3 regions of the Pseudomonas sp. TMB3-21 genome follow, and region 1 is predicted to be linked to each of the others. Evidence: predicted binding sites of a transcription regulator. Region 1 holds the regulator's gene; each other region holds the start of a gene.
The links. The regulator sigma-54, encoded in region 1, starts transcription at its own class of promoters, with help from an activator protein. The targets are predictions, from matches to a motif close to ANTGGCATNNANNTTGCTNT.

Region 1 (10,030 bases):
TTGTAAGGCGTTCGCCGAGGTCAACCAGAGCATGCAGCTCGCGTTTGACCTGGGATTTGCTTTTTTCTCCCGTATCGAGGGAGTCGTCGTAAGAATCAACCATGGTGGCCGTCCGCAAAGAAACGCCGCCATGATAACCAGTCGGGGGCCGCTTGTCCGGCCCGGTCGCTCGAAGGCCATCACCGAAAGCAGAATTTGAGTGGAGAACAGCATGAGTGCAGTTGAAAGCGTCGGCCCACAAGCGTTGCCGGCACTGCAGGAGCAAGTCGAGCAGATCATCGCTGAAGCCAAGCGCCAGGGTGCCAGTGCCTGTGAAGTGGCGGTGTCGCTGGAGCAGGGCCTGTCCACGACCGTGCGCCAGCGCGAGGTCGAAACCGTTGAATTCAATCGCGATCAGGGCTTTGGCATCACCTTGTACGTGGGTCAGCGCAAGGGCTCGGCAAGCACGTCTGCCACCGGTCCGGACGCCATTCGCGAAACCGTTGCCGCTGCGCTGGCGATCGCCAAACACACCTCCGAAGATGAAGCGTCCGGCCTTGCCGATGCCGCGTTGATGGCCAGGGATCTGCAGGACTTCGACCTGTTTCACGAATGGGACATCACCCCCGAGCAAGCCATCGAAAAGGCTTTGCTTTGTGAAGCTGCCGCGTTCGATGCTGACAGCCGCATCAAGAATGCCGACGGCACCAGCCTCAGCACTCATCAGGGTTGCCGTGTTTACGGCAACAGCCATGGTTTTGTCGGTGGTTACGCGTCCACTCGCCACAGCCTGAGCTGCGTGATGATCGCCGAGGCCGAGGGCCAGATGCAGCGGGATTACTGGTATGACGTGAGTCGCCAGGGCAATTTGCTGGCCGACCCTGTGATCATCGGCCAGCGTGCTGCGCAGCGTGCAGCGAGCCGACTGGGCGCACGTCCAGTGCCGACCTGCGAAGTGCCTGTGCTGTTCTCCGCTGAACTGGCGGGCGGTTTGTTTGGCAGTTTTCTGTCGGCAGTGTCCGGCGGCAGCCTGTATCGCAAGTCCTCATTTCTTGAAGGCACGCTGGGGCACAAGCTGTTTCCTGAGTGGTTGACCATCGACGAGCGCCCACATTTGATGCGTGCGATGGGCAGCTCGGCGTTCGATGGCGATGGCCTGGCGACGTACGCCAAACCCTTTGTCGAAAAGGGCGAATTGGTCTCTTACATCCTCGGCACCTATTCCGGTCGCAAGCTTGGCATGCCGAGCACCGCCAACGCCGGCGGCGTGCACAACCTGTTCGTCACCCATGGCGATGAAGATCAAGCCGCGTTGCTGCGGCGCATGGGTCGCGGGCTGCTGGTCACGGAGTTGATGGGGCAGGGCTTGAACATGGTGACCGGCGATTACTCGCGTGGCGCTGCGGGTTACTGGGTCGAGAATGGCGAGATCCAGTTTGCCGTTCAGGAGGTGACAATTGCCGGCAACATGCGCGACATGTTCAAGCAGATTGTCGCGGTGGGTAACGATCTGGAGCTACGCAGCAATATCCGCACCGGCTCGGTGTTGATCGAGCGGATGACTGTCGCGGGCAGCTAATCCCCGACCGATGCACAAGAAGGCGCGCCACCCGATCGGGTGGGGCGCCTTTTTTATGTGGCGTTCAACCGGTTTTGGCAGCTGCACGCGATCCCTGTAGGAGCCGGCTTGCTGGCGAAGGCCGCTAACTAACGCGCGCTGTCCGGATCAACGCGGCGCCCTTGCATACATCGCCAGTAAACCAGCTCCGGCAGAAAATATAGCCGTATCTTTGGCGGGGTTGTTTTGGTTCTCATTATCATATAATAATAAATCTCATTGCCGAGCGAGCCCGGATCAGTCAAGCATTCGAATAGAACGTGATGCTACCGATCGTCGTCATCAACGCAACCGCTTTGGAGCTACATCATGGAGCACTGGAAACGCACGATCGAAAGGGCAAACCGTTGTTTCATGCTGGGCGAACTGGTTGATGCCCGGGAGGCGTACTTGCAGGCACTGGCGTTGGCTCAGGTGCTGTACGAACGCTGGGCAGATGCTGACGAAGCGGTGGCCGCTTGCGTAATTTCCCATCACAACCTCGCCGACCTGCATCTGCGTCTTAACCAGCCGGAAGAGAGCGCCGAATATCTGTGCGCAATCCATCAACGGTTGTTGCAGACCATGCAGGACCCGCGACTGGCCCCGGCACTGCGCGAAGCGGCCCTGCGTCAAAGCAGCAAAACCTACGTCGAGCTGCTGAATTTCATCAGCGAACACGGCGAATATCCACGCACTCACCGGCTGCTGCATATCGGTGCTGCGTTGCCCCCCGCGCCTGTCCATCATGGAGTCCATTGAAATGGCTTTTACCCTGCCTGCCTTGCCCTACGCCTACGATGCCTTGGAGCCGCACATCGATGCGCAGACCATGGAGATCCATTACACCAAACACCACCAGACCTACATCAACAACCTCAACGCTGCTGTCGAAGGCACAGAGTTTGTCGAATGGTCAGTGGAGAAACTGGTCGCCAGTGTTAATCAGCTTCCGGAAAACCTTCGCGCTGCCGTGATCAATCAGGGCGGCGGCCACGCCAACCACTCGTTGTTCTGGAAGGTCATGACGCCCAATGGCGGTGGTAAACCCGACGGTGAACTGGGGAAGGCAATCGACGAGCAGTTGGGCGGTTTTGATAGTTTCAAGGAGGCGTTCACCAAAGCCGCTCTGAGCCGGTTCGGTAGCGGTTGGGCCTGGCTGAGCGTGACGCCGCAGAAAACCCTGGTTGTGGAAAGCAGCGGCAATCAGGACAGCCCGTTGATGAACGGCAACACACCGATCCTCGGGCTGGACGTCTGGGAGCATGCCTATTACCTGCATTACCAAAATCGTCGTCCGGAATACATCAGCGCGTTTTACAACGTGATCAACTGGCCTGAGGTCGCTGCGCGTTACCAAGCAGCGCTGGTTTAAGTCTCCTGCAAAAAATCCAGGGCTGACTATGGGCACTGAAACACTGGCGATCGGAAGTGGACGGATGTTTCGTTACGCGTTGGGATCGCTGTTGCTGCTGGCAGGCCTGACGTTATTGGGTGCTCAGGGGCTAGCCTGGCTAGACCTTGAGCCAAAACTGTTGCGCGCGCTGCAAGGCGGGGCCATCTGCGCTTTGGGCACTGCCCTTGGCGCAGTGCCGGTGTTAGTCATTCGGCAGATGCCCCAGGCGCTAAGCGATACGCTGCTCGGCTTCGGCGCTGGGGTAATGCTCGCGGCGACAGCCTTTTCGTTGATTGTTCCGGGGATTGCTGCAGCGCAGAATCTCGGCCTGACGCCCTGGACGGCCAGTGGCCTGATCAGTTTTGGCATCATGCTGGGCGCGTTCGGGCTGTTTCTGGTGGATCGCAAGGTGTCCGGCACGTCGCCGGAAATGCTCGTCGGTACCGTCGAGCATCCACCGATTCCACCGCGAATCTGGCTATTTGTGTTCGCGATCATTGCCCATAACATCCCTGAAGGCATGGCTGTTGGCGTGTCGGCTGGGGGAGGCTTGGTCGATGCCGATAGCCTGGCAATGGGCATTGCGTTGCAGGATGTGCCGGAAGGCTTGGTTATCGCGCTGGTATTGGCCGGGGCAGGGATGTCGCGGGTCAGAGCATTTTTGATCGGCGCGGCGTCAGGCCTGGTCGAACCGGTCTTTGCGCTGTTGTGCGCGTGGCTGGTGAGCCTGGCGCAATTGTTGCTGCCGCTCGGCCTGGCGTTAGCGGCGGGCGCCATGTTGTTGGTGGTTACCCATGAGGTTATCCCCGAGTCGCGGCGCAATGGTCACGACAAGCTGGCAAGCTTGGGGTTGCTGGTGGGGTTTTGCTTGATGATGGTGATGGATACAGCGTTTGGGTGATCTGCCGGATCAAAAGATCGCAGCCTCGGTTCCCTCGACAGCTCCTACAGGGCCTGCGCCGCTTCTTGTAGGAGCTGTCGAGGGAACCGAGGCTGCGATCTTTTCATTCACCTTCGTCAAAATAATTATTGATCAAATTAACCAGGGCTCGCAGCGCCTCGTCGGCTTCCTCGCCTTCGGTACTCAAATGGATCCTGGTCCCTTTGCCAGCAGCCAGCATCATCATGGCCATGATGCTTTTGCCATCTACCGTGGATTCCGGCGTACGACCCACCCGGATTGAGCAATCAGGGAACTTGCCAGCAACCCCGACAAATTTTGCAGAAGCGCGAGCATGCAGGCCCAGCTTGTTGATGATTTCGATTTCCAGAGCAGGCATCGCGATGTGAATCCTTTAGCTGAGGTCGCGGTGGCGGACCTGGACGTTCTTCAGGGTTTTTTGCAGAACCTTACCTAGACGTTCGGTCAGGTAGACGGAGCGATGGTGACCGCCGGTACAGCCAATCGCGATGGTGACGTAGGCGCGATTACTCGCAGCAAAACGCGGCAACCATTTGAGCAGATACGTTGAGATGTCCTGAAACATCTCCTCGACATCCGGCTGAGCGGCCAGATAATCGGCAACCGGTTGTTCCAGCCCTGAATGCTCGCGTAGTTCCGGCTTCCAGTAGGGATTTGGCAGGCAGCGCACATCGAATACCAGATCGGCGTCGACCGGCATGCCGCGCTTGAAACCAAAGGATTCCACCAGAAACGCAGTGCCAGGCTCCGGCTGATTCAACAAGCGGAGCTTGATGGTATCGCGCAGCTGGTACAGGTTGAGATTGGTGGTGTTGACCTTCAGATCAGCGAGGTCGGCAATCGGTCCGAGCAGTTTGGTTTCATCGCTGATCGCTTCGGCCAGCGAGCGATCGGCACTGCTCAGGGGGTGGCGCCGACGGGTTTCCGAGAAGCGCTTTAGCAAGGTTTCTTCGTCGGCATCCAGGTACAGGACATCACACTGGATGTGACGGCTGCGGACTTCTTCGAGCAGTTCCGGAAAGCGCGACAAATGACTCGGCAGATTCCGCGCGTCGATGGACACCGCAACCAGCGGCTGCGCCAGCTCGGTGTGAATCAGCGCCCGTTCGGCCAGTTCCGGCAGCAACCCGGCAGGCAGGTTATCGATGCAGTAGTAGCCGCTGTCTTCGAGAACGGCGAGCGCGGTACTTTTACCTGAGCCGGAGCGGCCGCTGACGATGATCATGCGCATGATTAGTGCCCGTTTTGCTCGTCCAGGACAACCTGATACAAGGCTTCATTACTCGGAGCGCTGCGCAGTTTTTCCCGCACTTCCTTGCGATCGAGCATGCTGGCGATCTGGCGAAGCAACTCCAGGTGAGCATCGGTTGCCTTTTCCGGGACCAGCAGGACAAACAGCAGGTCTACCGGGGCACCGTCGATGGCGTCGAAATCGATGGGGGCTTCCAGATGAACGAGCGCACTGATTGGTGCGGTGCAAACCTTGAGACGGCAGTGAGGGATGGCAATGCCGTTGCCAAAACCGGTGGAACCGAGTTTTTCACGGGCAACCAGAGCCTCGAAGACATCCTGCATTGCCATATCCGGCACTTCGCGGTGGATAAGGTTGGCGATCTGTTCGAGGGCTTTTTTCTTGCTGCCACCCGGCGCGTTCACTTGGGAACGGCCGGGGGTCAGGATGGTTTCTAGTCGGATCATGGATTGGGGGTGTTAACGACCGGTCGCGCCCTGGAGGAGGCTCTGGGTCTTTTCCTTATGCTTTTTGAGTTGGCGATCCAGCTTGTCAGTCAGCAGGTCGATGGCGGCATACATATCCGCATGCTCAGCGTTGGCGACTACTTCTCCGCCGGGAATATGCAGTGTGGCTTCGATTTTCTGTAGCAGTTTTTCGACATTCATCGTGACTTGCACGTTGGTGATCTTGTCGAAATGCCGCTCTAATCGGTCGAGTTTTTCGCCGATGTAGGTGCGAAGAGGTTCGGTCACTTCCAGTTGGTGTCCACTGATGTTGACTTGCATACAGCTTCTCCTTCGTTGCCAGTGCATAAAGCGGCAGGCTGGGTTGCCTGCCACTGGAACGCTGTAACGTGACTCTACATCAACCGCTTGCGTTCGCTCGAAGGCGCGATCCCGAGGGACTCGCGGTACTTGGCGACGGTGCGGCGAGCCACCTGAATGCCTTGTGCCTCCAGTAAACCAGCGATCTTGCTGTCACTCAACGGCTTTTTCTGATTTTCCGCCGCAACCAGTTTTTTGATGATTGCGCGAATCGCCGTGGACGAGCATTCACCGCCTTCGGAGGTGCTGACATGGCTGGAGAAAAAATATTTCAGTTCATAAATGCCCCGAGGGGTATGCATGAATTTTTGCGTGGTCACCCGGGAAATCGTCGATTCGTGCATGCCCACCGCCTCAGCGATGTCATGCAGCACCAACGGCTTCATGGCTTCGTCGCCATATTCCAGAAAACCGCGCTGATGCTCGACGATCTGGGTGGCAACTTTCATCAGGGTTTCGTTGCGACTCTGCAGGCTCTTGATGAACCAGCGCGCCTCCTGCAACTGATTGCGCATGAAGGTGTTGTCTGCGCTGGTGTCGGCGCGACGGACGAACCCGGCGTATTGGGCGTTGACCCTCAGTCGGGGCACCGATTCCTGATTCAGCTCCACCAGCCAGCGTTCACTGTCCTTGCGCACGATCACATCCGGCACGACGTATTCGGCTTCGCTGGACTCGATCTGCGAACCCGGGCGCGGGTTGAGGCTCTGTACCAGTTCGATCACCTGGCGCAGTTCATCTTCCTTGAGCTTCATGCGGCGCATCAGCTGGCTGTAATCGCGGCTGCCGAGCATGTCGATGTAATCGCTGACCAGCCGCTTGGCTTCGGTTAACCAGGGCGTCCTGGCTGGCAGCTGGCGCAATTGCAGCAGCAGGCATTCGCTGAGATTGCGGGCGCCGATACCGGCCGGTTCAAATTGCTGGATGCGGTGCAGAACGGCTTCGATCTCGTCGAGTTCGATGTCCAGTTCGGGATCGAAGGCCTCGAGGATTTCATCGAGGGTTTCGTCCAGGTAGCCCTGGTTGTTGATGCAGTCGATCAGGGTCACGGCGATCAGGCGATCGGTGTCCGACATTGGCGCCAGGTTCAGTTGCCACAGCAAATGGCTCTGCAGGCTTTCGCCGGCGGAGGTGCGGGTGGTGAAATCCCACTCGTCGTCGTCATTGCTCGGCAGGCTGCTGGCGCTAGTCTGGTAAACGTCTTCCCAGGCAGTGTCGACCGGGAGATCGTTGGGAATGCGCTCGTTCCAGTCCCCTTCCTCGAGGTTATCCACCGTCGGGGCGGTTTCCTGATAGGAGGGTTCCGAAACATCGGCGTTGGGCGGCTGTTCGACCTTGTCGGCCAAAGGGTCGGCGTTATCGAAATCGTCGCCTTCTTCCTGACGTTCGAGCATCGGATTGGACTCCAGCGCCTCCTGGATTTCCTGTTGCAGGTCCAGGGTCGACAATTGGAGCAGGCGGATGGCCTGTTGCAGCTGCGGTGTCATCGTCAGCTGCTGGCCCATTCTCAAGACTAGCGATGGTTTCATGGCAGGGGCTTAACACCTTATTCGCCGGCGCGCATGCGCCATCCACTACAGGGCGCCGAAGCGCCAAACTTAAGCAAATTATATGCCTGAAACTGAAGTGTTTGCCTAGAGCGCAGTAACAATAAAACACACAGAGGTGCTCAGTGCTCCAGGCGCTTGGACGACCAGCCAGACACCTCAGCGCTTACAGGCGGAACTCGTGGCCCAGATACACTTCCTTCACCAGATCGTTGGCCAGGATGGTGGCGGGGTCACCCTCGGCGATCAGTTGGCCATCGTTTACGATGTAGGCTGTTTCGCAGATATCCAGGGTTTCACGAACGTTGTGGTCGGTAATCAGCACGCCAATGCCCTTGGCTTTGAGGTGGTGAATGATTTGCTTGATGTCGCCAACGGAAATCGGGTCCACACCGGCGAAGGGTTCGTCGAGGAGGATGAATTTCGGATTGGTGGCCAGGGCACGGGCGATTTCCACGCGACGGCGTTCGCCACCGGACAGGCTCATGCCGAGGTTGTCACGAATGTGGCTGATATGGAATTCCTGCAGCAGGCTTTCCAGCTCCTTGCGGCGCGCGGTCTTGTCGAGTTCCTTGCGGGTCTCGAGAATGGCCATGATGTTGTCGGCCACCGAGAGTTTGCGGAAAATCGACGCTTCCTGCGGAAGATAGCCGATACCGGCCTTCGCTCGACCGTGCATTGGCTGGTGGCTGACGTCCAGATCGTCGATCAGTACGCGACCCTGATCGGCCTGAACCAGGCCCACGATCATGTAAAAGCAGGTGGTTTTGCCGGCGCCGTTAGGGCCAAGCAAGCCGACGATCTGACCGCTTTCGATGGACAGGCTGACGTCGCGCACGACCTGGCGGCTCTTGTAGCTCTTGGCCAGATGCTGGGCTTTCAGAGTTGCCATTAAGGGGCCTTCTGCTCTTCGGTTTTCTTCTTCGGCTGGATCACCATGTCAATGCGCGGACGCGACTCGGTGACCTTGCTGCCCGTAGCGCGACCGGCGCTGGCGAGCTTTTTGTTGGTGTCATAGACGATTTTTTCGCCCTGGGTGATGTTGCCATCCTTGTCGATGACCTTGGCGCGGTCGATCAGCACGACGCGGTCTTGCGAGGCGTGATACTGGATAGTCACCCCGTAGCCCTGCACCGGCTTGGTGTCGCCGGCCGTTTGCAGTTGCTCGAAGTAGGCGAGGTTGCCCACCGAAGTGACCACGTCGATGTCACCGGCCTGGGTGCGGGTCATGGTCACGGTATTTCCGGTGACCTTCATCGAGCCCTGGGTGATGATCACGTCACCCTTGTAGGTGGCAATACCGTTCTTGTCGTCCAGTTGGGCATCGTCCGCCTGGATGCGGATAGGCTGCTGTTGATCGTCCGGCAGAGCCCAGGCGCTCACGCTTCCCAGTGCTGCGCTCAGACCGAGCAAAATAGGGAGAGTTTTAACGAGCCTCATACTGTCCTCTTACGTTCGATAGCAGGTGTATCCTGCTTTCTTTTAAATACGCTTTCATTCCGTTACCAGTCGAGACACCGCCAGCGCCGTCGATTCTAACGGGTTGAGCGGTCTCCGCATATTGCCGCTGCGGGAACACTGTCATGCGGGTGGAAGTAATCAGGGTCTTACGGTCTTTTTCATCAAATCGGGTGATCCGCACCGAATCAATCAGCTCGACCTGAGTGCCGTCCGGGTTGACCTCGCCACGCTCGCTCTGAACATGCCACGGGAACTGGGTGCCGCGATACAGGTTCAAGTCCGGATTGGTCAACAGCGTTACTTCGGTCGCTTTCAAATGCTCGACCTTGTCGGAGGTCATTTCGTATTGCAGCTTGCCGTCCGGCAGGAATTGAACGCTGTGAGCGTTGATCGCGTAATAGTCGATTTCGGTTTCATCGACCTTGGCCACTGGCTTGTCGAGGAAGCGTTCCGGGCTGATGTTCCAGTAGCCGACCGCTGCAAATATAGCGGCGATGCAACTGAACATCAGGGTGTTGCGAAATTTCTTGCTCAGCATAGTTGGCTCACAGGTACGCGGCGTTGGCCGCATCAAGACGGCCCTGGGCGCGCAGGATCAATTCGCAGAATTCGCGAGCGGCACCTTCGCCACCACGGGCCTGGGTGATGCCGTGGGCATTTTCACGCACAAAGCTGGCGGCGTTAGCCACTGCCATGCCCAAGCCGACGCGGCGGATCACCGGCAAATCCGGCAGGTCGTCACCGAGGTAGGCTACTTGTTCATAGCTCAGGTCGAGCTGAGCGAGAAGCTCGTCCAGCACCACCAGTTTGTCTTCCCGGCCCTGATACAGATGGGGAATACCGAGATTCTTCGCGCGCCGCTCGACCACCGGGGTCTTGCGCCCACTGATGATAGCGGTCTGCACGCCGGCTGCCATCAACATCTTGATGCCCTGGCCGTCGAGCGTGTTGAAAGTCTTGAATTCGCTGCCGTCTTCAAGGAAGTACAGGCGACCGTCGGTCAATACGCCGTCGACGTCGAATACTGCCAGTTTGATCTGTTTGCCGCGTTGCAACAGGTCTGCGCTCAT
Region 2 (10,030 bases), 540 kb from region 1:
AAGGACGGTATCCGCTTCGAACTGCCGCAGATCTTCTTCATGCGTGTGGCCATGGGCCTGGCGATCGAAGAGAAGAACAAGGAAGACCGTGCGATCGAGTTCTACAACCTGTTGTCGTCCTTCGACTACATGTCCTCGACCCCGACCCTGTTCAACGCCGGCACCCTGCGTCCACAGTTGTCGAGCTGCTACCTGACCACCGTGCCGGATGACCTGTCGGGCATTTACCACGCGATTCACGACAACGCCATGTTGTCGAAATTTGCTGGCGGCCTGGGCAACGACTGGACGCCGGTTCGTGCCTTGGGTTCGTACATCAAGGGCACCAACGGCAAATCCCAGGGCGTCGTGCCGTTCCTGAAAGTGGTGAACGACACCGCCGTCGCCGTTAACCAGGGTGGCAAGCGCAAAGGCGCTGTGTGTGCCTACCTGGAAACCTGGCACATGGACATTGAAGAGTTCATCGAGCTGCGCAAGAACACCGGTGATGATCGTCGTCGTACCCACGACATGAACACCGCCAACTGGATCCCTGACCTGTTCATGAAGCGCGTCTTCGATGACGGCCAGTGGACTCTGTTCTCGCCATCCGAAGTGCCGGACCTGCACGATCTGACCGGCAAAGCCTTCGAAGAGCGCTACGAATACTACGAAGCCCTGTCCCAGTACCCGGGCAAGATCAAGCTGTTCAAGACCATCCAGGCCAAAGACCTGTGGCGCAAAATGCTGTCCATGCTGTTTGAAACCGGCCACCCATGGCTGACCTTCAAAGACCCGTGCAACCTGCGCAGCCCGCAGCAGCACGTCGGCGTGGTTCACAGCTCGAACCTGTGCACCGAGATCACCTTGAACACCAACAAGGACGAGATCGCCGTTTGCAACCTGGGCTCGATCAACCTGCCGAACCACATCGTCAACGGCAAGCTGGACACCGCCAAGCTGGAACGCACCGTGAACACCGCCGTACGGATGCTCGATAACGTGATCGACATCAACTACTACTCGGTGCCGCAAGCGAAGAACTCCAACTTCAAGCACCGTCCGGTCGGTCTGGGCATCATGGGCTTCCAGGATGCGCTGTACCTGCAGCACATTCCTTACGGTTCCGACGCTGCCGTCGAGTTCGCCGACAAGTCGATGGAAGCGGTCAGCTACTACGCGATCCAGGCTTCGTGCGACCTGGCCGACGAGCGTGGCGCTTACGAGACGTTCCAGGGTTCGCTGTGGTCCAAGGGCATCCTGCCGCTGGATTCGCAACAGATCCTGATCGAGCAACGTGGCCAGAAGTACATCGACGTTGACCTCAACGAATCCCTCGACTGGGCACCGGTTCGCGCCCGTGTGCAGAAAGGCATTCGTAACTCCAACATCATGGCCATCGCACCGACCGCGACCATCGCCAACATCACTGGCGTTTCGCAGTCGATCGAACCGACTTACCAGAACCTCTACGTGAAATCGAACCTGTCGGGCGAATTCACCGTGATCAACCCGTACCTGGTTCGCGACCTGAAGGCTCGCGGTCTGTGGGACTCGGTCATGATCAACGACCTCAAGTACTACGACGGTTCGGTGCAGCAGATCGAGCGCATCCCGCAAGAACTCAAAGAGCTCTACGCGACTGCGTTCGAAGTGGACACCAAGTGGATCGTTGACGCGGCCAGCCGTCGTCAGAAGTGGATCGACCAGGCTCAGTCGCTGAACCTGTACATCGCCGGCGCTTCGGGCAAGAAGCTCGACGTGACCTACCGCATGGCCTGGTACCGTGGCCTGAAAACCACTTACTACCTCCGTGCCCTGGCCGCGACCAGCACCGAGAAGTCGACCATCAACACCGGCAAGCTGAACGCTGTTTCCAGCGGCGGCAACCACGGTGACGATTCGGTCCTGGCAGCGCCAGCCGGCCCTGCTCCAGTGCCGAAGGCTTGCGCCATCGACGAGCCGGATTGCGAAGCTTGCCAATAAGCTGAGCCGGTAGGCGCTGCAAGGCGCTGACCTCGAACCCCCCGATCAGTCTTGTTGATGGTCGGGGGTTTTCTTTTGCCCATGGAAATGTGCTGGCCGGTACGACGCCATCGCGGGCAAGCCACGCTCCCACAGGATTCATATCGTTTGATGGATGTGTGAGCACCACAAATCCTGTGGGAGCATGGCTTGCCCGCGAAGAGGCCCTCCCCGACCACACAAAATCCTGCCCCAGCCATAAAAATCCCGCCCACAAAAAAGCCCCTCTCTCGAGGGGCTCCTTGTGCAGCATTTTCAACCCACCCGCATCAAGCCATCTGAATGATGGTCTGCATGATGGTGCTCTGGGTGGAGATGGTCTTGGCGTTCGCCTGGTAGTTGCTCTGCGCCTTGATCAGGTCGACCAGTTCGCTGGTCAGATTGACGTTGGACTCTTCCAGCGCGTTGGAGCGGATCTGGCCCAGGGTGCCGGTTTCCGGCGCATCGTAGCCCGGGATGCCCGACGAGTAAGTTTCTTTCCAGCTGGTGCCGCCCACCGCTTGCAAGCCTTGCTCATTGGTGAAGCTGGCGAGCGAGATCTGACCAATCGGCTTGGTCTGGTAGTTGCTGAAGTTGGCCAGCATCACACCGCTGCCGTCGATGGTCAGGTTGGTGATCTGGCCAGTGGCGTAACCGTTCTGCGCCGGGATCGAACGCGCGGTGTCGGCATTGAACTGGGTGGTGTTGCTCATCGAAATGGTCACACCGTCCGGGTTCGCCGCTGCGCCGTTGGCCGTCCACACACCGTCAGTAACAGTGCCTGGGACCCAACCGGTGACTTTCAGATCAGGGCTGACGATCGGGGCCGGGGTAGCTGGCGTGGTGACGGAAACCAGTTTACCCGAGGTGTCGAAGACCATGGTCGACGGCACTGGACCGGTCACTTTAGGATCACTGCCGTCAGGGTTGCGGCCATCGATCAGGGTGTAAGTGTCCCAAGTGTTCGCGCCCGTCTTGACCATGTACTGGTCCATCTGGTGCTGATTGCCCTGGCTGTCGAATACCGGCGTACTGAACTGCTTGGTGAAGGTCTCGGTCTTGGTCGGATCGAACTTGTTGGTGACAACGGCCTGATCGATCACCGCCGCGGTGGAGTTCAGGTTGATCGTCGACGACACCACGCTGGTGGATTTCGGCGCGAGGTTCGACGTATCGATGCGCAGGTCGGTGAGGATGCCGTTCTGGATCTTGCCATTGGCATCCACGCCGTAACCCTGCAGACGCGCAGAGCCGTCGCTGTTGGTCACGTAACCTTCCTTGTCGACCTTGAACGTGCCGGAACGGGTGTAAGACAACGAACCGCTGTCGTTCAGCACGAAGAAACCGGAGCCATTGATGCCCATGTCCAGCACGTTGCCGGTGTTGTTGATGTCACCCTGGGTGAATTGCTGGGCCACGTTGGCCAGGCGCACGCCACTGCCGACGGTCTTGCTGCCCGAACCCAGCTTGGTCGCCGAGTAGACATCTTCGAATTCTGCACGGGACGATTTGAAACCGGTGGTCGCCACGTTGGCGATGTTGTTGCCGGTCACGTCCAGTTGTTTATTGGCTGCATAGAGACCGCTAAGGCCGATATTGAAAGACATATTCCACTCCTTTTGCCGGGTTAGTCGGCTCTATATACCAATGGTTTGAACTTTGGACAGGGCAATGCTGCCCAGCCCGGCCAGATTGAGCATCAATTCGCCGCCCGTCTGGCTGATCGTTACGCTGCTGACAGTCGCTGGCAGATTGGTTATCAGCGAGGTCGCCTTGTTGTCGATGTTGGCAGTGGCCGCAAAGGTATAAGTACCCGCCGGTGCCACTTCGCCCGCATCAGTCTTGCCGTCCCAAATAAAGCTGGCGTTGCCCGCCGACTGGCTGCCCATGTCGATGGTGCGGATAACCTTGCCTTCGGTGTTGGTGATCTTCAGCGTCACCGCATCCAGCGAGACCGGCACGGCAACGGTGCCGTTCAGGCTCTTGGAGGTATCGACCACGGCCTTGTCGCCCGGCGCGATGACGGAACGTCCGACCAGCGACGACGCCTGCAATGCCTGAGACGAGTTGTAGTTGCCGGCAATCCCGGAAACCGTGTCGTTCAGCGTGGTGATGCCTTCCAGGCTGCTGAACTGCGCCAACTGGGCAACGAACTCGCCGTTGTCCTGCGGCTCCAGCGGGTTCTGGTTTTTCAATTGCGTCACCAGCAATTGCAGGAACGCATCCTTGCCCAGTTCCTTCTTGCCCGTGGCGGTGCCGGTGGCCGACGCCAGGCTATCGTCTGTGGTGTTGGTCTTGATCGACGAATTGGCCAGGATGTCGTTGAGGCTGAAGCCACTGGTGGAATCGGTAACACTCATCTGAGTCGCCCCTTATCACTGACCGAGGGTCAGGACCTTCTGCATCATGGCTTTGGCGGTGTTCATCATTTCGGCGTTGGTCTGGAAAGAACGGCTCGCAGAAATCATGTCAGCCATCTCTTCCACCACATTGACGTTGGGGTAGTAGACGTAACCCTTGGCATCGGCCGATGGATGGTTCGGCTCGTAACGCGCATCCAGATTGCTCTGGTCTTCGACCACGCCCAGCACCTGCACACCCTGCCCTGCAGCGTCCTGGTTCTGAAACAGCGAATCGCTGCCGCCGGTCTGGCCGCCCTGGAACATGGTGGCGAATACCGGATGACGCGCGCGGTAGGTCTGGTCGATGCTCGACGAGACCGTCTCTGCGTTGGCGATATTACTGGCGACGGTGTTCAGGCGAGTGGTCTGGGCACTCATGCCGCTACCGGCAATGTTGAAAACGCTGGCGAGGGACATGAATTATTCTCCACGAAGGGCGGAAACCAGCCCTTTGAATTTGCTGTTGAGCAGGGTGAAGCTGGCCTGAAAGTTGACCGCGTTTTCGGCGTAGTTCGACTGCTCGATTTGCGCGTCCACGGTGTTCTGGTCGATCGACGGCTGCATCGGCGTGCGATACATCAGCGACTCGTCGCCATTGCCCAGGCCTTCGGCTTCGATATGACGGTTATTAGTCATGTTCAAGGCGAAAGAGCCGGTCTTGGTTTTCTCGTTCTGTGCGGCAAGCACTTTGGAGAAGTCCAGATCCCGAGCCTTGTAGTTCGGGGTGTCGGCGTTGGCGATGTTGTTGGCCAGGACTTCGGCACGCTGAGCGCGGAAGCCTAGGGCTTTTTCATGGATACCGAGCGCTTTATCGAAGCTGATGCTCATGTCGGGAAACCTTTGGGTGACCTGAATTTTCGTAAGTGAGACATAGCAAGCTGCGTGCCAATTTGAAAACGCCCGGAAACCGGGGCTTTGCGGGGAGCGGCGAAGCGGCAATGCCAGAAAAGCGGCAACGGATGTCCGCCGCCCGCCGCTTTTCTGCCGCTTATCACCCTCCAAAGAACACGACCTGCCCCTTGTAGGAGTGAGCCTGCTCGCGATCGCGGAGTTACAGCCGATAACATGTCGACTGACACGACGCCATCGCGAGCAGGCTCACTCCTACAGTGGCAGCGGTGCCAGGGAGGTGGTTGGCAGGCAAAAAAAAAACGGGAGCCGCTGAGGACTCCCGTTTTTCGTACCGCCAACCATCACTTCGCCTGGTAGATAATCCCCGGGCTGCACTGGACCATCTGGTAATGATCCGGCAAACCGTTCAGCGCTTCGGATGCGCCAAGGAACAGATAACCACCACGCTTCAACGTACTGTGGATACGCAACAGAATGTCCTTCTTCACCTCGGCAGAGAAGTAGATCAACACGTTGCGGCAGAACACGATGTCGAACTTGCCGAGGCTCGCATAGCTGTCCAGCAGGTTGAACGAGCGGAACTCCACGCGGCTCTTGATCGGCGCCTTGATCGCCCAGCGTCCCGCCCCTTTCGGGTCGAAGTAACGCTGCAGACGCTCGGGCGACAAACCACGGCCGAGCGCCAGGCTGTCGTACTCGCCGGTCTTGCAGTTGGTCAGCATGGTGCCGGACAAATCAGTGGCAACGATTTGCACACCTGACTTCAGCTGACCCATGTTGACCCGCTCGAACTCATCGATCGACATCGACAGCGAATACGGTTCCTGCCCCGACGAACACGCCGCCGACCAGATACGCAGACGCTGGCCCGGAGCGGCCTTGATCGCTTCCGGCAGCACCTTGTTCTTCAACACTTCAAACGGATAGGTGTCACGAAACCACAGGGTTTCGTTGGTCGTCATGGCGTCCACCACCATCTCGCGCAAACCGCTGCGCGGCTGGGTCTGGATGCGTTGAACCAACTCACCCAACGACTTGATGCCTTGCTGCTCCATCAGTTTGTTGAGACGGCTCGAGACCAGATACTGCTTGTTTTCACCGAGCAGAATGCCACAGGCTTTTTCCAGGAAGACCCGGAACTGTTCGAAATCCAAATTACCCGTAGACAAAGATGCCGCCTCTTAAATCGTGTTGACCGCCAGGGACAGAAGGTCCCTAGCTGTTATCTGCTGCTTTGATCCGGTTGACTACCCGGGATGCCAGGTCATCAGGACGGAACTTGGCGAGAAAGTCATCGGCTCCGACTTTCTTGACCATCGCCTGATTGAACACGCCCGACAACGAAGTGTGCAGGATGATGTGCAATTTTTGCATGCGTGGGTCGCTGCGGATTTCAGCCGTGAGTGTGTACCCGTCCATTTCCGGCATCTCGATGTCGGAAATCATCATCAGGAACTCTTCTTCCGGCTTCTTGCCCTCGTCAACCAGCTTGCGCAGGTAATCCAGCGCTTGCCGACCGTCGTTCAGCGCCACCACTTCGACACCGACTGTCTGCAGACAACGCGTGACCTGCTTTCGTGCCACTGAAGAGTCATCGACCGTCAATACCCGCAACGACAACGCCTTGTGCTGGGTTTCGACATCGACCACACCCACCGAAATCGCTTCCGGCGTTGGCGCTACTTCGGCCAGCACCTTTTCGACGTCGATGATTTCGACCAACTGATTGTCGACCCGAGTCACCGCCGTCAGGTAGTGATCGCGCCCGGTGCCCTTGGGCGGCGGATGGATCTCTTCCCAGTTCATGTTGACGATACGTTCCACCGAGCGCACCAGGAAACCCTGCGTCTTGGTGTTGTATTCCGTGATGATCACGAACGGATTGCTTTGATCTTTCAGTGCACCCGAACCGGTCGCCATCGCCAGATCGAGGATCGGAATGGTCGCCCCCCGGATACTGGCCACACCGCACACGACGGGACTGGACTTGGGCATCAGGGTCAGCTTGGGGCATTGCAGCACCTCGCGAACCTTGAACACGTTGATCCCGTACAGCTGCTGCCCGTCCAGACGGAACAACAACAGCTCAAGGCGATTCTGCCCCACCAGTTGCGTGCGCTGGTTTACTGAATCCATTACCCCAGCCATGCCCAGACTCCTACATCAACGCTCTAAGTGTGTTGCGACGCACATTCATCACTAAACGGCACGGCGCTTGCTTTTTAACCCGTATGAACTCAGAACCGACATTTTTCCGACGCCTGACATCAACCTTGCGCAGATTGCTCTGTGCGATGTCGGCCGTCTGCCTGTTCAACGCTGGCAGCCCTGCCCATGCTGACGCGGTTACCTTGCCTGATATGCTTATCGGCGTGACCCAGGGCTTTCTTGAATTCACCGTAGAGGACTATCTGGCAACCAGTCAAACGGAAGGCCGCTACGAGATACAGGTCAACCAGCTTGATCCAAGGTTGCGCATGCCCATGTGCGACAAGGAATTGACAGCGTCTCTGGAGAGTCCGGCGAAGCCACTGGGACGGGTAACGGTCAAGGTTCGCTGCGAGGGTGCCTCGCCCTGGACGGTGTTCGTACCCGCTCAAGTCCGCCTGTTTCGAGAGATTGTGACGACCACTCGTCCGTTAAGACGTGCCGATATTGTTCAGCCCGAAGATGTCGGGATGCGTGAACGCGACATCAGCCTGATCAGTCAGGGCTACCTGACCACGCTGGACCAGGCGATCGGGCAACGATTGACCCGACCAATGGTCGCCGATCAGGTCATTACGCTGGTCCACCTGGAGCAGGCCGAAGTCATTCGCAAAGGCGATCAGGTAGTGATCACCGCCCGCAGCGGCACGCTCAGCGTGCGCATGCCCGGCGAGGCCATGGCCAACGGTGGCATGAGCGAGCAGATTCGCGTAAAAAACCTCAACTCCAAGCGAGTCATCAAGGCGCAGGTCACCGCGCCTGGCCAAGTGGAAGTGTCCATGTAGGATTCTCTGCCGGTGAAAAGTGGCGTTGCCCGAGGCTGTTCCCTAAACTGTGCCTATGCAGAGAATTGCTGGCGCGTGCGGGCTCATTTCTTGAAAAATGGGCCTAAAGTTTTCCAAGGGAGAGCCGAAAACATGGCAAGCGTCCAAATACCTAGAGGTTTTTACGATCATGGTCATTGATTTCAGCCGTTTAAACAGCTCCTCGCCACTAACGGGCACTACACGTACCAGCGCCACCAAGGACGTTGCCGAAGCAGGCAAATCCGCGCCGCTGACTACCCCGGCCGAACAGGCCAATGCCACCAAGAGCGGGGAATCGGTACACCTCAGCAATGAGGCTCAACAGTTGCAGAAGGTCACTGACAAGCTGCGCGATCAGCCCGCCGTAGACAAAGCCCGTGTGGCCGAGTTGAAAGCCGCGATTGCCGATGGCAGCTATAAAGTCGACAGCAACCGTGTAGCCAGCAAACTGCTCAACTTCGAAGCCCAGCGCTAGGCCACCGCCTGCGCCAGGCTTTTGGACGCTTAAACCCCAAGGCCAGCCATGCACGACACTAATCTACTGCAACTGATCACCGACGACTTTGCTCCAGCGCAACATTTGCTGGAGTTATTGCAAACCGAATCCATCGCCTTGCACGGTCGCGACATGCCTTTGCTCGAAGAAATTCTGGCGCAGAAGCAGGCAATGATCATTCTGCTTGAACAGCATGGCCGCAAGCGCAGTGAACTCCTCGCCAGTCTCAACCTGCCGACCGATCGCAGTGGTCTGGAGCAACTCGCCAGCCAGTCGAGCATCGGCGATCAGTTATTGGCGCAGAGTGACGTGTTGACGGATCTTCTGGCTCAATGCCAGGCCGCAAACGGCAACAACGGCCAATCGATTCTGGTCCAGCAGGCGGCGACCGCCAATCAGCTGAAAATCCTCACCGGCGGTGAACCGCCAGCACTTTATGATGCCCGTGGATCTACCGCCAAGCTGTCGAAGCCTCGGCCGCTCAGCCAGGCTTGAAGCTGCTATTGCCCTCGCCCTATCAAGACGCGACACTTGCTGGCAATATACTGGCCAGCCGTAGTCTTATTCTGTCTGGAGATTGATGAACCGTGTCCAATGCCCTCAACGCGGAAGATGCGCCGCAGCCACCCAAGGTGCTTAGCACACCGTTGGAAATCTCCGGCAACCTGCGCCAGCTGCAAGACAGTCATGACCCGTTGATCATCACCTTTCTGGAGCGTACCCATCGCTTCCAGAGCTATCTGGTTGATGTTGACCGGGACAGTGGCACCATCGCTTTCGATGAAATGATCCCGCGTGATGGCGAACGCTTTTTGCTGGCCGGCGAACCGTTCAAGGTCGAAGGTTTTCACGACGGTGTGCGCATCGCCTGGGACAGCAACGGCCCCTTGAGCCTCGATGAATCGGGCGACAGTCGCTGCTACCGCGGGCCTTTGCCTGACGAGGTGGTTTACCACCAACGTCGCAATGCGTTTCGCGCAGCGTTGAAACTCGCGCAATTGGTGAGCGTCGATCTGGACGGCGAGAAGCTGAAGAAACCCATCAGCGGCAAGCTGCTCGACATCTCGGCTACCGGTTGCAAGTTGCGTTTCGAGGGTGACATCACCAGCAGTTTGCAGCTTGGTCAGGTTTACGACCGCTTCGCCGTTGACCTGCCGTTTGGCAAGATGAGTGCTCCGGTCGAGTTGCGTTATCTGCACTTTGAAGAAAAAATCTCCACCACCTTCGCCGGCATCCGTTTTCATAACATGAGCGGCCTGGTGCAGCGTCAAGTCGAGCGTTTC
Region 3 (10,030 bases), 620 kb from region 1:
GCCAGCCAGAACCAGCGCAGACCCTCGCTCGTTCGCGCTTCCCGCTCAGCGAGCAAGCACTGCCAGGCATGCTCGCCGCCTATGGCGCGCGGGTTTTCACAGGTCATCGAGCAGCGGACGGCTGGACTGTGCAGAGGTGGCGGCTATTGGTTTGAGTTCGGCAGGCAACTCCCAGATCAATTCCGGGGAAGCGGCAGGAATTTCGTCGAGGGTGAAATGAAGGGTCACAGATATCCCTAAGCAGCCCACTGCCGGGCGGATCCCACAAACCCAATGTGGGAGCGGGCTTGCTCGCGAAAAGGGGCATCACATTCAACATTTTATAGTGAATGTCAGTGCGCATTCGCGAGCAAGCCCGCCCCCACAAGGGTTAAGCGGGCGCTCAGTATATCGATCCGACCCAACAACCGTTGGGCCTTGCTCACATTTGTTGAGGAAGTTACTCCAACGCTTTCCAGATCTCCGTGGCGTACTCGCGAATGGTCCGATCCGATGAGAACCAGCCCATACGGGAAGTGTTCAACACTGCCGAACGCCACCATTGCTGCGAATCATGCCAATGCGCTTCGACGCGCATCTGCGCATCCCAGTAGGAATCGAAATCGGCACACACCAGGAAGCGGTCGTAGTCGATCAACGAATCGATGAAGCCGGCATAACGCGACGGATCATCCGGCGAGAACACCCCGCCGCGGATCGCTTGCAGCACATCATTGAGGCGATGCGAAGCAGCAATGTCCGGCGTCGCATTGAACTCGTGGTTCTGCTTGCGTGCTTCTACCTGCTGCGCGCTCAGGCCGAAAATGAACATATGCTCGGCGCCGATTCGCTCGCACATTTCCACGTTCGCGCCGTCCAGCGTGCCGATGGTCAACGCGCCGTTGAGGCCGAACTTCATGTTGCTGGTGCCGGACGCCTCGAAACCTGCGGTGGAAATCTGCTCCGACAAATCCGCCGCCGGAATAATGCTTTCCGCGAGGCTGACGTTGTAGTTGGGCAGGAACACCACTTTGAGCAAGCCGCGCACGGTCGGGTCGTTATTGACCACCCGGGCAATGTCGTTGGTCAGTTTGATGATCAGCTTGGCCTGGTGATAACTGGCAGCGGCCTTGCCGGCGAAAATCTTCACGCGCGGCACCCAGTCGATTTCCGGCTCGGCACGAATCGCCTGATACAGCGCGACGGTGTGCAGCAGGTTAAGCAACTGGCGCTTGTATTCGTGAATCCGTTTGACCTGCACGTCGAACATCGCCGCCGGGTTGACCGCCACGCCGAGCCGCTCGTGAATGATGTAGGCCAGGGCTTTTTTGCTGTGCAGACGCTGCTCGGCGAAGGCTTTGCGGAACGCCGGCTGTTCGGCGAACGGTTCCAGATCGAGCAAACGCTCTTCCGGGTTATCCAGCAGATCCGGCCCAAGCGCATCGACCAGCATCGAGGTCAATTCCGAGTTGGCCTGATACAGCCAGCGGCGGAAGGTGATGCCGTTGGTCTTGTTGTTGATTCGCTCCGGGTAGAGCTTGTGCAGCTCGGAGAACACGGTTTTGCGCATCAGCTGCGTGTGCAGCCCCGATACGCCGTTGACGCTGTGCGAACCGAGGAACGCCAGGTTACCCATACGCACGCGGCGGCCGTTGTCTTCTTCGATCAACGATACGGCGCGCAGCACATCAAAATCGTGAACGCCTTTGGCGCGCAGCGAGTCGATGTGTTGCGCGTTGATCAGGTAGATGATCTGCATGTGCCGCGGCAGCATGCGCTCCATCAGCCCGACCGGCCAGGTTTCCAGCGCTTCGGGCAACAGCGTGTGGTTGGTGTACGACAGCGTGTCCACCGTGACCTGCCATGCCGCATCCCACGCCACGTCATAGACGTCGACCAACTGCCGCATGAGCTCGGCCACTGAAATCGAAGGGTGAGTGTCGTTGAGCTGGATGGCCGCGTGGTCACCCAAGGTCAGCACGGAGGTGTGCATGTTGCGATGGCGTCGCAGCAAGTCTTGCAACGACGCTGCAACAAAGAAATATTCCTGACGCAGGCGCAGTTCCTGGCCGGCCTCGGTGCTGTCCGCCGGGTAAAGCACGCGGGAGATACTTTCGGCCCGGGCAACTTCCGCCACGGCGCCCAAGTGGTCGCCGGCGTTGAAGCGCTCAAGGTGCAAGTCTTCCACGGCACGGGCGCGCCACAGCCGCAAGGTATTGACGCTGGCTCCGCGCCAGCCGACCACTGGCGTGTCGTACGCAATGGCGCGCACGGTCTCCGCCGGGGTCCAGACTTGTTTGGTTTTGCCCGATTCGTCGGTGACCGTTTCGACGCTGCCGCCGAACCCGATCGGATACACCACTTCTGGTCGTTCGAACTCCCACGGGTTACCGAAATCCAGCCAGTGTTCGGTCTGCTCCTGCTGCCAGCCATCGACGATGGCCTGGCGGAACAAACCGTGTTCGTAACGAATGCCATAACCGTGACCGGCAATGCCGAGGGTCGACATGCTTTCCATGAAGCACGCGGCCAGACGGCCGAGGCCGCCGTTGCCCAGAGCAGCATCGGGTTCGAGCAAGCGGATGCGCTCGATGTCGACGCCGAGCTCGGTCATGGCTTCGCGGGCGACGTCGAGCAAGCCGAGGTTGCTCAGGCTGTCGTAGAGCAACCGGCCGATGAGGAATTCGAGAGAGAGGTAATAAACCCGTTTCTGACCTTTGCGGTAGATCTGCCGGGTGTGGTCCATCCAGTGCTCGACCATGTGATCGCGCGCGGCGAGCGCAATGGCTTCGAACCAGTCGTGGTCGAAGGCGTGATCCGGGTCTTTGCCCACCGCGTAGGTGAGTTTGGTCAAGACGGCGTCGCGAAATGCGGCCACCTCTGCTTCGCGAACTAGTGGTTCTTGAGTCATCGATAGGACCTCGAGCGAGCGTGAAGTTTCTGAGCCTAGACGCTCTGACAGGTTGCCGGGGCTCTTGTTCGGCAGTTTTCCCTGATAGTGCGAAATCCGTCGTCATTACTTTGGCAGATGCCTGAATCAATGCAGGGGCCGTGCCGAAAGACCGGGCGTTTCGCATGATCCGGGAAAAAATCTGGCGAAAGGTTGTTCAAAAATCCACCAGTCCCGGTATGATCGCGCGCCCTGATGCACACGCTGGTAACAACCGATGATGAAGTCCAACCTGATCGCTGCCGCCGAGATTGATCGCCTCGATACCTGGGCCAAGTACTCTGCGCCTATGTGCGGCTCCTGCGTATCCAGCTGCTGCACGCTGCCCGTCGAGGTCAAGATCAAGGATCTGATCCGCATCGGCATCGTCGATGAGTTCGAGCGTGGTGAACCGGCGAAAAACATTGCCAAGCGTTTGCAGAAGGAAGGGATCGTCGAGCGCTACAACCAGAAATCGGAAATCTTCACGCTACAGCGCATGAGCAATAACGATTGCCTGTATCTGGATCGTAAAAGCCGTTTGTGCACGATTTATGAAAAGCGTCCTGATACTTGCCGCAATCACCCGAAGATCGGCCCGCGGCCGGGGTATTGCGCTTACAAGCCGAAGGAAGTGGCGCGCGAGACCAGCGAGAGCCGTCGTACTCTCGAGAAGTTCTGATCCAACATTTCGCCGCCTGCCCGGGCCTCATCGCGAGCAGGCTCGCTCCCACAGTGGCCGGTGGCGTTCACAAAATCGGTGCTCACCGCCGAGCCCTGTGGGAGCGAGCCTGCTCGCGATGAGGCCGACACAAACACCGTAAAAATCCCAGACAAACAAAAACGCCCCCGATCTCGCGATCGGGGGCGTTTTTTCAAGCGCTAACTAAGTCGAAACTCAGTTGCCGCTTTTCTTGGCAGCGCGGGTACGCTCGCTTTCGCCCAGGATCTTCTTGCGAAGACGGATGGACTTAGGAGTGACTTCGCACAATTCGTCTTCTTGAACGAATTCCAGAGCCTGCTCCAGGGTGAAACGGATAGGCGGAACCAGAGCGATGGTTTCGTCTTTACCCGAAGCACGCATGTTGTCGAGCTTCTTGCCTTTGGTAGGGTTAACGCCCAGGTCGTTGTCGCGGCTGTTGATGCCGACGATTTGACCTTCGTACACGTCTTCACCGTGACCCAGGAACAATTTGCCGCGAGCTTGCAGGGTTTCCAGCGAGTAAGTCAGAGCCTTACCGGTAGCAACCGAAACCAGCACGCCGTTCTGACGGCCGGACATGTCGCCGGACTTCATTACGTCGTAACGGTCGAAGATCGAGGTCAGGATGCCTGCACCGGAGGTCAGGGTCAGGAACTCGTTACGGAAACCGATCAAGCCACGAGCCGGGATGTTGTACTCAAGGCGCACACGGCCCTTGCCATCCGGAACCATGTTGGTCAGGTCGCCCTTACGGATACCGATCTGCTCCATGATCGAACCTTGCGATTCTTCCGGCAGGTCGATGGTCACGTTTTCGTACGGTTCGTGCTTGACGCCATCAACCATACGGATGATCACTTCCGGACGACCAACACCCATTTCGAAGCCTTCGCGACGCATGGTTTCGATCAGTACCGAGAGGTGCAGCTCACCACGGCCGGAGACTTTGAACTTGTCGGCGCTGTCGCCCTCTTCAACGCGCAGAGCAACGTTGTAGAGCAGTTCCTTGTCCAGACGTTCCTTGATGTTACGGGAAGTCACGAACTTGCCTTCTTTACCGCAGAAAGGCGAGTCGTTTACCTGGAAGGTCATGGAAACAGTCGGCTCGTCAACGGTCAGCGGCTTCATCGCTTCAACGTTCAACGGGTCGCACAGGGTGTCCGAGATGAACAGCTGATCGAAACCGCTGATGCAGACGATGTCGCCGGCAGCTGCTTCGTCAACGTCGATGCGGTGCAGACCGTGGTGGCCCATCAGCTTGAGGATACGACCGGTACGCTTCTTGCCGTCGGCGTCGATAGCGACAACCGGAGTGTTCGGCTTGATGCGACCACGAGCGATACGGCCAACGCCGATAACACCCAGGAAGCTGTTGTAGTCCAGAGCCGAGATTTGCATCTGGAACGGACCGTCACGGTCAACTTGCGGCGCAGGTACGTTGTCGACGATCGACTGGTACAGCGGGGTCATGTCTTCAGCCATGTCGGTGTGTTCCAGACCGGCAATGCCGTTCAGGGCCGAGGCGTAGACGACTTTGAAGTCAAGCTGTTCTTCGGTGGCACCGAGGTTGTCGAACAGGTCGAAGATCTGGTCCAGAACCCAGTCCGGACGCGCGCCTGGACGGTCAACCTTGTTGATCACCACGATTGGACGCAGGCCGGCTTCGAAAGCCTTCTTGGTCACGAAACGGGTTTGCGGCATAGGGCCGTCTTGAGCGTCAACCAGCAGCAGAACGGAGTCAACCATCGACATTACGCGTTCAACTTCGCCGCCGAAGTCGGCGTGACCCGGGGTGTCCACGATGTTGATGTGGAAGCCGTTCCAGTTGATGGCGGTGTTTTTCGCCAGAATGGTAATACCGCGCTCTTTCTCCTGGTCGTTGGAGTCCATCACGCGCTCGTCGTTGAGCTCGTTGCGCTCCAGGGTGCCGGATTGACGCAAGAGTTTGTCTACCAGGGTGGTTTTACCATGGTCAACGTGAGCAATGATGGCGATGTTGCGTAGATTTTCGATCACTTGTGTATCTCGATCAGAGGATTCGGTGTGCTGACAAGTCTTGGCAGCGATTAACAGTAGAGTCAGGCCTTGCCGTTACAGCTTTACGGCAGAGTCGGGGGGCCGGTGACGCAGGCCACAGGCAAACAGCCCCGGGCTCTTAGCTCGGTCGATAAACGCGCACATTGGCATGCCCCTCACTGAGCAAATGGTGGGCATGCAGGCGACTCATCACGCCTTTGTCGCAATACAGCAGGTACTGGCGAGTAGGGTCCAGTTCCTTGAAACGAGCGTTCAATGCATAAAACGGCATCGCTTGTACCTCAACGCCAGCGAGTTCCAGCGGCTCGTCTTCAACGGCATCCTGATGACGGATGTCGATGATGATCTGGCCCGCCAGTGCTTCGCTGACTTCTTCAATCTGCAAGTCCTGGCCCAATTCGTCGATCACGCGATCGATCGGCACCAGCTTGGCATTCTCGAGCGCACGCTCAAGGACTGCCATGTCGAATTCTTTCTCTTCATGCTCCACGCGCGGACGCTTGGCGTGGGTCTTGGGGTTAACCGAGATGACCCCACAGTATTCCGGCATGTGCTTGGCGAAATCGGCAGTCCCGATTTCGTTAGCCAGGTCGATGATGTCCTGCTTGTGACTGGCGATCAGCGGACGCAAGACCAGCTTGTCGGTCACGCAGTCGATCACGGACAGGTTCGGCAATGTCTGGCTCGACACCTGGGAAATCGCTTCACCGGTGACCAGCGCTTCGATTTCCAGCCGATCGGCAATACGGGAAGCAGCGCGCAACATCATACGCTTCAAAACTACACCCATATGACTGTTATCGACTTTCCCGAGAATTTCTCCCAGGACTTCCTCGAACGGCACACTGACAAATAACACGCGTTGGGAGCTGCCGTACTTCTTCCAGATGAAGTGCGCGACTTCCATAACGCCCAGTTCATGGGCCCGGCCGCCCAGGTTGAAGAAGCAGAAATGGCTCATCAGGCCACGGCGCATGATCTGGTAGGCGGCAACGGTGGAATCGAACCCGCCGGACATCAGCACAAGGGTCTGTTCCAGGGCACCGAGCGGGTAACCGCCGATGCTGTTGTGCTGGTTGTGGATCACGAACAACCGTTTGTCGCGAATTTCGATACGGACTTCGATTTCCGGCTCTTTCAGCGAGATTCCGGCAGCACCGCACTGACGACGCAGCTGGCTGCCGACGTATTTCTCGACGTCCATCGAAGTGAATTCATGCTTGCCGGCACGCTTGCAGCGCACCGAAAAGATCTTCCCGGCCAGCGCCTCACCGAAATGCAGTTTGCACTTGGCCACGATGTCGTCGAAGTCACCCAGCGGATATTCGTCGACCTGCAGGAAATGCGCGATACCCGGCATGCAGCTCAGGCGCTCGGTCATCTCCTTCAGTACTTTGGGCTCGGCCACGCGGGTTTCAAGCTCGAGATTGTCCCACACACCGTTCACCACCACCGCCGGGTCCAGGTCACGGAGCACGGTGCGGATGTTTTTGGCCAATTGGCGGATGAAACGCATCCGTACCGGGCGGCTTTTGATGGTGATCTCGGGGAAGACTTTTACGATTAGTTTCATGAAAACAGCGCGCGCTGGGCCAGCCGAAAAAGGGGGGCGCGGATTATAGCGGAAATTGCTCAAGGTTTAACCAGTTAATGTGCAGAAGGTTTTTGGCGCACCAAAACGGGTCATTCACAGATTAAAGCGCGACATTACAGGGCGATTAATTTAGCCTCGTCGCATAAATGGCCTTAATAAGCGTGATATTGGGGCAAAAAACCCATGCTGGGGCACTGGCATGCAATTTGCTCCCTTGTGAGGCAGGTTGCCTTGGCAGAGTATTCGCGCCGGCATCACAAACATTATCAGGGCCATCCACTACTAAAGCCCGAAGCCACCCGGAGGACACTATGTCGAAGTCGGTTCAACTCATCAAAGATCATGACGTCAAGTGGATTGATCTGCGCTTCACGGACACTAAAGGCACTCAGCATCACGTGACCATGCCGGCTCGCGACGCGCTGGATGACGCTTTCTTCGAAGAAGGCAAGATGTTCGACGGTTCCTCCATCGCTGGCTGGAAAGGCATCGAAGCCTCCGACATGATCCTGATGCCGGACGACACCACCGCCGTGCTCGACCCGTTCACCGAAGAGCCGACCCTGATTCTGGTCTGCGACGTGATCGAGCCGTCGACCATGCAAGGCTACGACCGCGACCCACGTGCGATCGCCAAGCGTGCCGAGGAATACCTGAAGTCGACCGGTATCGGCGACACCGTATTCGTAGGCCCAGAGCCAGAATTTTTCATTTTCGACGAAGTGAAATTCAAGTCCGACATCTCGGGCTCGATGTTCAAAATCTTCTCCGAACAAGGTTCGTGGATGTCCGACCAGGACGTGGAAGGCGGCAACCGTGGCCACCGTCCAGGCGTCAAAGGCGGCTACTTCCCGGTTCCGCCGTTCGACCACGACCACGAAATCCGTACCTCCATGTGCAACGCCATGGAAGAGATGGGCCTGGTCATCGAAGTTCACCACCACGAAGTGGCGACTGCCGGCCAGAACGAAATCGGCGTGAAGTTCAACACCCTGGTTGCCAAGGCTGACGAAGTTCAGACCCTGAAGTACTGCGTACACAACGTTGCTGATGCATACGGCCGCACCGCGACCTTCATGCCCAAGCCTCTGTACGGCGACAACGGTTCGGGCATGCACGTCCACTTGTCCATCGCCAAAGATGGCAAGAACACTTTCGCTGGCGAAGGTTATGCCGGCCTGTCCGACACCGCTCTGTACTTCATCGGCGGCATCATCAAGCACGGTAAGGCCCTGAACGGCTTCACCAACCCGTCGACCAACTCCTACAAGCGTCTGGTCCCAGGTTTCGAAGCACCGGTCATGCTGGCCTACTCGGCTCGCAACCGTTCCGCCTCGATCCGTATTCCATACGTGTCCAGCCCTAAAGCTCGCCGTATCGAAGCACGCTTCCCGGATCCGGCAGCCAACCCGTACCTGGGCTTCGCTGCACTGCTGATGGCTGGCCTGGACGGCATCCAGAACAAGATCCACCCAGGCGACGCTGCTGACAAAAACCTGTACGACCTGCCGCCTGAAGAGGCGAAAGAGATCCCACAAGTTTGCGGCAGCCTGAAAGAAGCCCTGGAAGAGCTGGACAAGGGTCGTGCATTCCTGACCAAAGGCGGCGTGTTCTCCGACGATTTCATCGACGCTTACATCGCGCTGAAAAGCGAAGAAGAAATCAAGGTTCGCACCTTCGTACACCCACTGGAATATGAGCTGTACTACAGCTGCTGATCCAGTAGCGCCTGCGCAAGCGGCGTGACAAAAGAGGCCTCCTTCGGGAGGTCTTTTTTATGGGCGGGATTCAGGCCTGACGCAGACCTGTGGGAGCGAGCCTGCTCGCGAATGCTGTCTTTCAGTCAAGTTCTCTATCGACTGACACGGCCTCATCGCGAGCAAGCCCGCTCCCACAGGGGTTGGGTGGTGTTTGGACGAGTGGGTCAATCATGCCCAAATGTTAACCGCTTGGGTCTACCGCCACCCGTGGCCTATGCTGCAAGCCAACGCTTTGAGATCGGGTCGATGTTATGGGTCGTGGTTTTCTATTCATCCTGCTGCTGATCGCCCTGCCCGCCGCAGCGCAGATCTACAAGTACACCGACGCCGCCGGCAATACCGCCTACAGCAATCAGCCACCCGATGGTGTCAAGGCCGAAGCAGTCGAGCTGCCGCCACTCAACAGCATTGAGTCGCCACCGACGACAGCACCTGCGCCCCCCCCCGAAGCCGACAGCAGCGAGCAATTACAAAGCGCGTACGAGGTGCTTGAGCTGACCAACCTGCCAACCACCGAAGCCCTGCGCGCCAACAACGGCACGTTTACCGTGAATGTACTGATCAAGCCGCGCCTGCAAGGCTCTCATCTGTTCAGGCTGTTGCTGGACGACCAGCCCTATGGTCAGCCGAGCAACGTGCCAATCCTGCAACTGGTCAACATTGATCGCGGCACCCACAGCCTCGCGGTGCAAGTCATCAGCGGCGAAGAGGTGGTTCAACAAAGCCCATCCGTCACCTTCACCGTTCAGCGGGTGCATACGCCGTGAGGTGGTGGCTCCTGATCGCTTGCCTGAGTTCGCTACCGGTTTCGGCAGAGGTTTTCACGTATATCGATGCCCAGGGTAATCGGGTTTTCACCGACCAGCCCGGTTCGGGCAACGCCAAACGTGTACCGCTGGCGCCGAGTAATCGCATGTCCGCCAACCCGACCGGCGCTGCGCCGGCGGCGGTAGAAAAAACACCGAAGGCCAAGCCACTGCTCCACTACAACATGCTGCGGTTGTTGATTCCCGAACCCGACGCCACCG

Region 2: the regulator sigma-54 is predicted to act here: its motif matches at 5,256-5,275, upstream of flgB (flagellar basal body rod protein FlgB).
Region 3: the regulator sigma-54 is predicted to act here: its motif matches at 7,436-7,455, upstream of glnA (glutamate--ammonia ligase).

What each region holds. Positions count from the first base shown of each region.
Region 1 is NZ_CM142718.1:647,969-657,998, reverse strand. It holds gene yjgA (ribosome biogenesis factor YjgA) at 1-103, opposite strand, end outside; gene pmbA (metalloprotease PmbA) at 212-1,558, shown strand; gene ACYZTS_RS03160 (hypothetical protein) at 1,907-2,338, shown strand; gene ACYZTS_RS03155 (superoxide dismutase) at 2,340-2,951, shown strand; gene ACYZTS_RS03150 (ZIP family metal transporter) at 2,980-3,873, shown strand; gene ACYZTS_RS03145 (HPr family phosphocarrier protein) at 3,977-4,252, opposite strand; gene rapZ (RNase adapter RapZ) at 4,268-5,125, opposite strand; gene ptsN (PTS IIA-like nitrogen regulatory protein PtsN) at 5,128-5,592, opposite strand; gene hpf (ribosome hibernation-promoting factor, HPF/YfiA family) at 5,605-5,913, opposite strand; gene ACYZTS_RS03125 (RNA polymerase factor sigma-54) at 5,988-7,481, opposite strand; gene lptB (LPS export ABC transporter ATP-binding protein) at 7,666-8,391, opposite strand; gene lptA (lipopolysaccharide transport periplasmic protein LptA) at 8,391-8,939, opposite strand; gene lptC (LPS export ABC transporter periplasmic protein LptC) at 8,926-9,498, opposite strand; gene ACYZTS_RS03105 (KdsC family phosphatase) at 9,506-10,030, opposite strand; gene ACYZTS_RS03100 (KpsF/GutQ family sugar-phosphate isomerase) at 10,030-10,030, opposite strand, start outside.
Region 2 is NZ_CM142718.1:107,272-117,301, forward strand. It holds gene ACYZTS_RS00675 (ribonucleoside-diphosphate reductase subunit alpha) at 1-1,965, shown strand, start outside; gene flgE (flagellar hook protein FlgE) at 2,274-3,590, opposite strand; gene flgD (flagellar hook assembly protein FlgD) at 3,621-4,343, opposite strand; gene flgC (flagellar basal body rod protein FlgC) at 4,359-4,802, opposite strand; gene flgB (flagellar basal body rod protein FlgB) at 4,806-5,213, opposite strand; gene cheR (protein-glutamate O-methyltransferase CheR) at 5,579-6,406, opposite strand; gene ACYZTS_RS00705 (chemotaxis protein CheV) at 6,453-7,385, opposite strand; gene flgA (flagellar basal body P-ring formation chaperone FlgA) at 7,469-8,230, shown strand; gene flgM (flagellar biosynthesis anti-sigma factor FlgM) at 8,400-8,726, shown strand; gene ACYZTS_RS00720 (flagella synthesis protein FlgN) at 8,775-9,242, shown strand; gene ACYZTS_RS00725 (flagellar brake protein) at 9,335-10,030, shown strand, end outside.
Region 3 is NZ_CM142718.1:1,263,830-1,273,859, forward strand. It holds gene ACYZTS_RS05845 (DUF3999 family protein) at 1-15, opposite strand, end outside; gene ACYZTS_RS05850 (hypothetical protein) at 97-228, opposite strand; gene ACYZTS_RS05855 (glycogen/starch/alpha-glucan phosphorylase) at 440-2,890, opposite strand; gene ACYZTS_RS05860 (YkgJ family cysteine cluster protein) at 3,150-3,590, shown strand; gene typA (translational GTPase TypA) at 3,807-5,627, opposite strand; gene thiI (tRNA uracil 4-sulfurtransferase ThiI) at 5,767-7,221, opposite strand; gene glnA (glutamate--ammonia ligase) at 7,554-8,960, shown strand; gene ACYZTS_RS05880 (DUF4124 domain-containing protein) at 9,254-9,769, shown strand; gene ACYZTS_RS05885 (DUF4124 domain-containing protein) at 9,766-10,030, shown strand, end outside.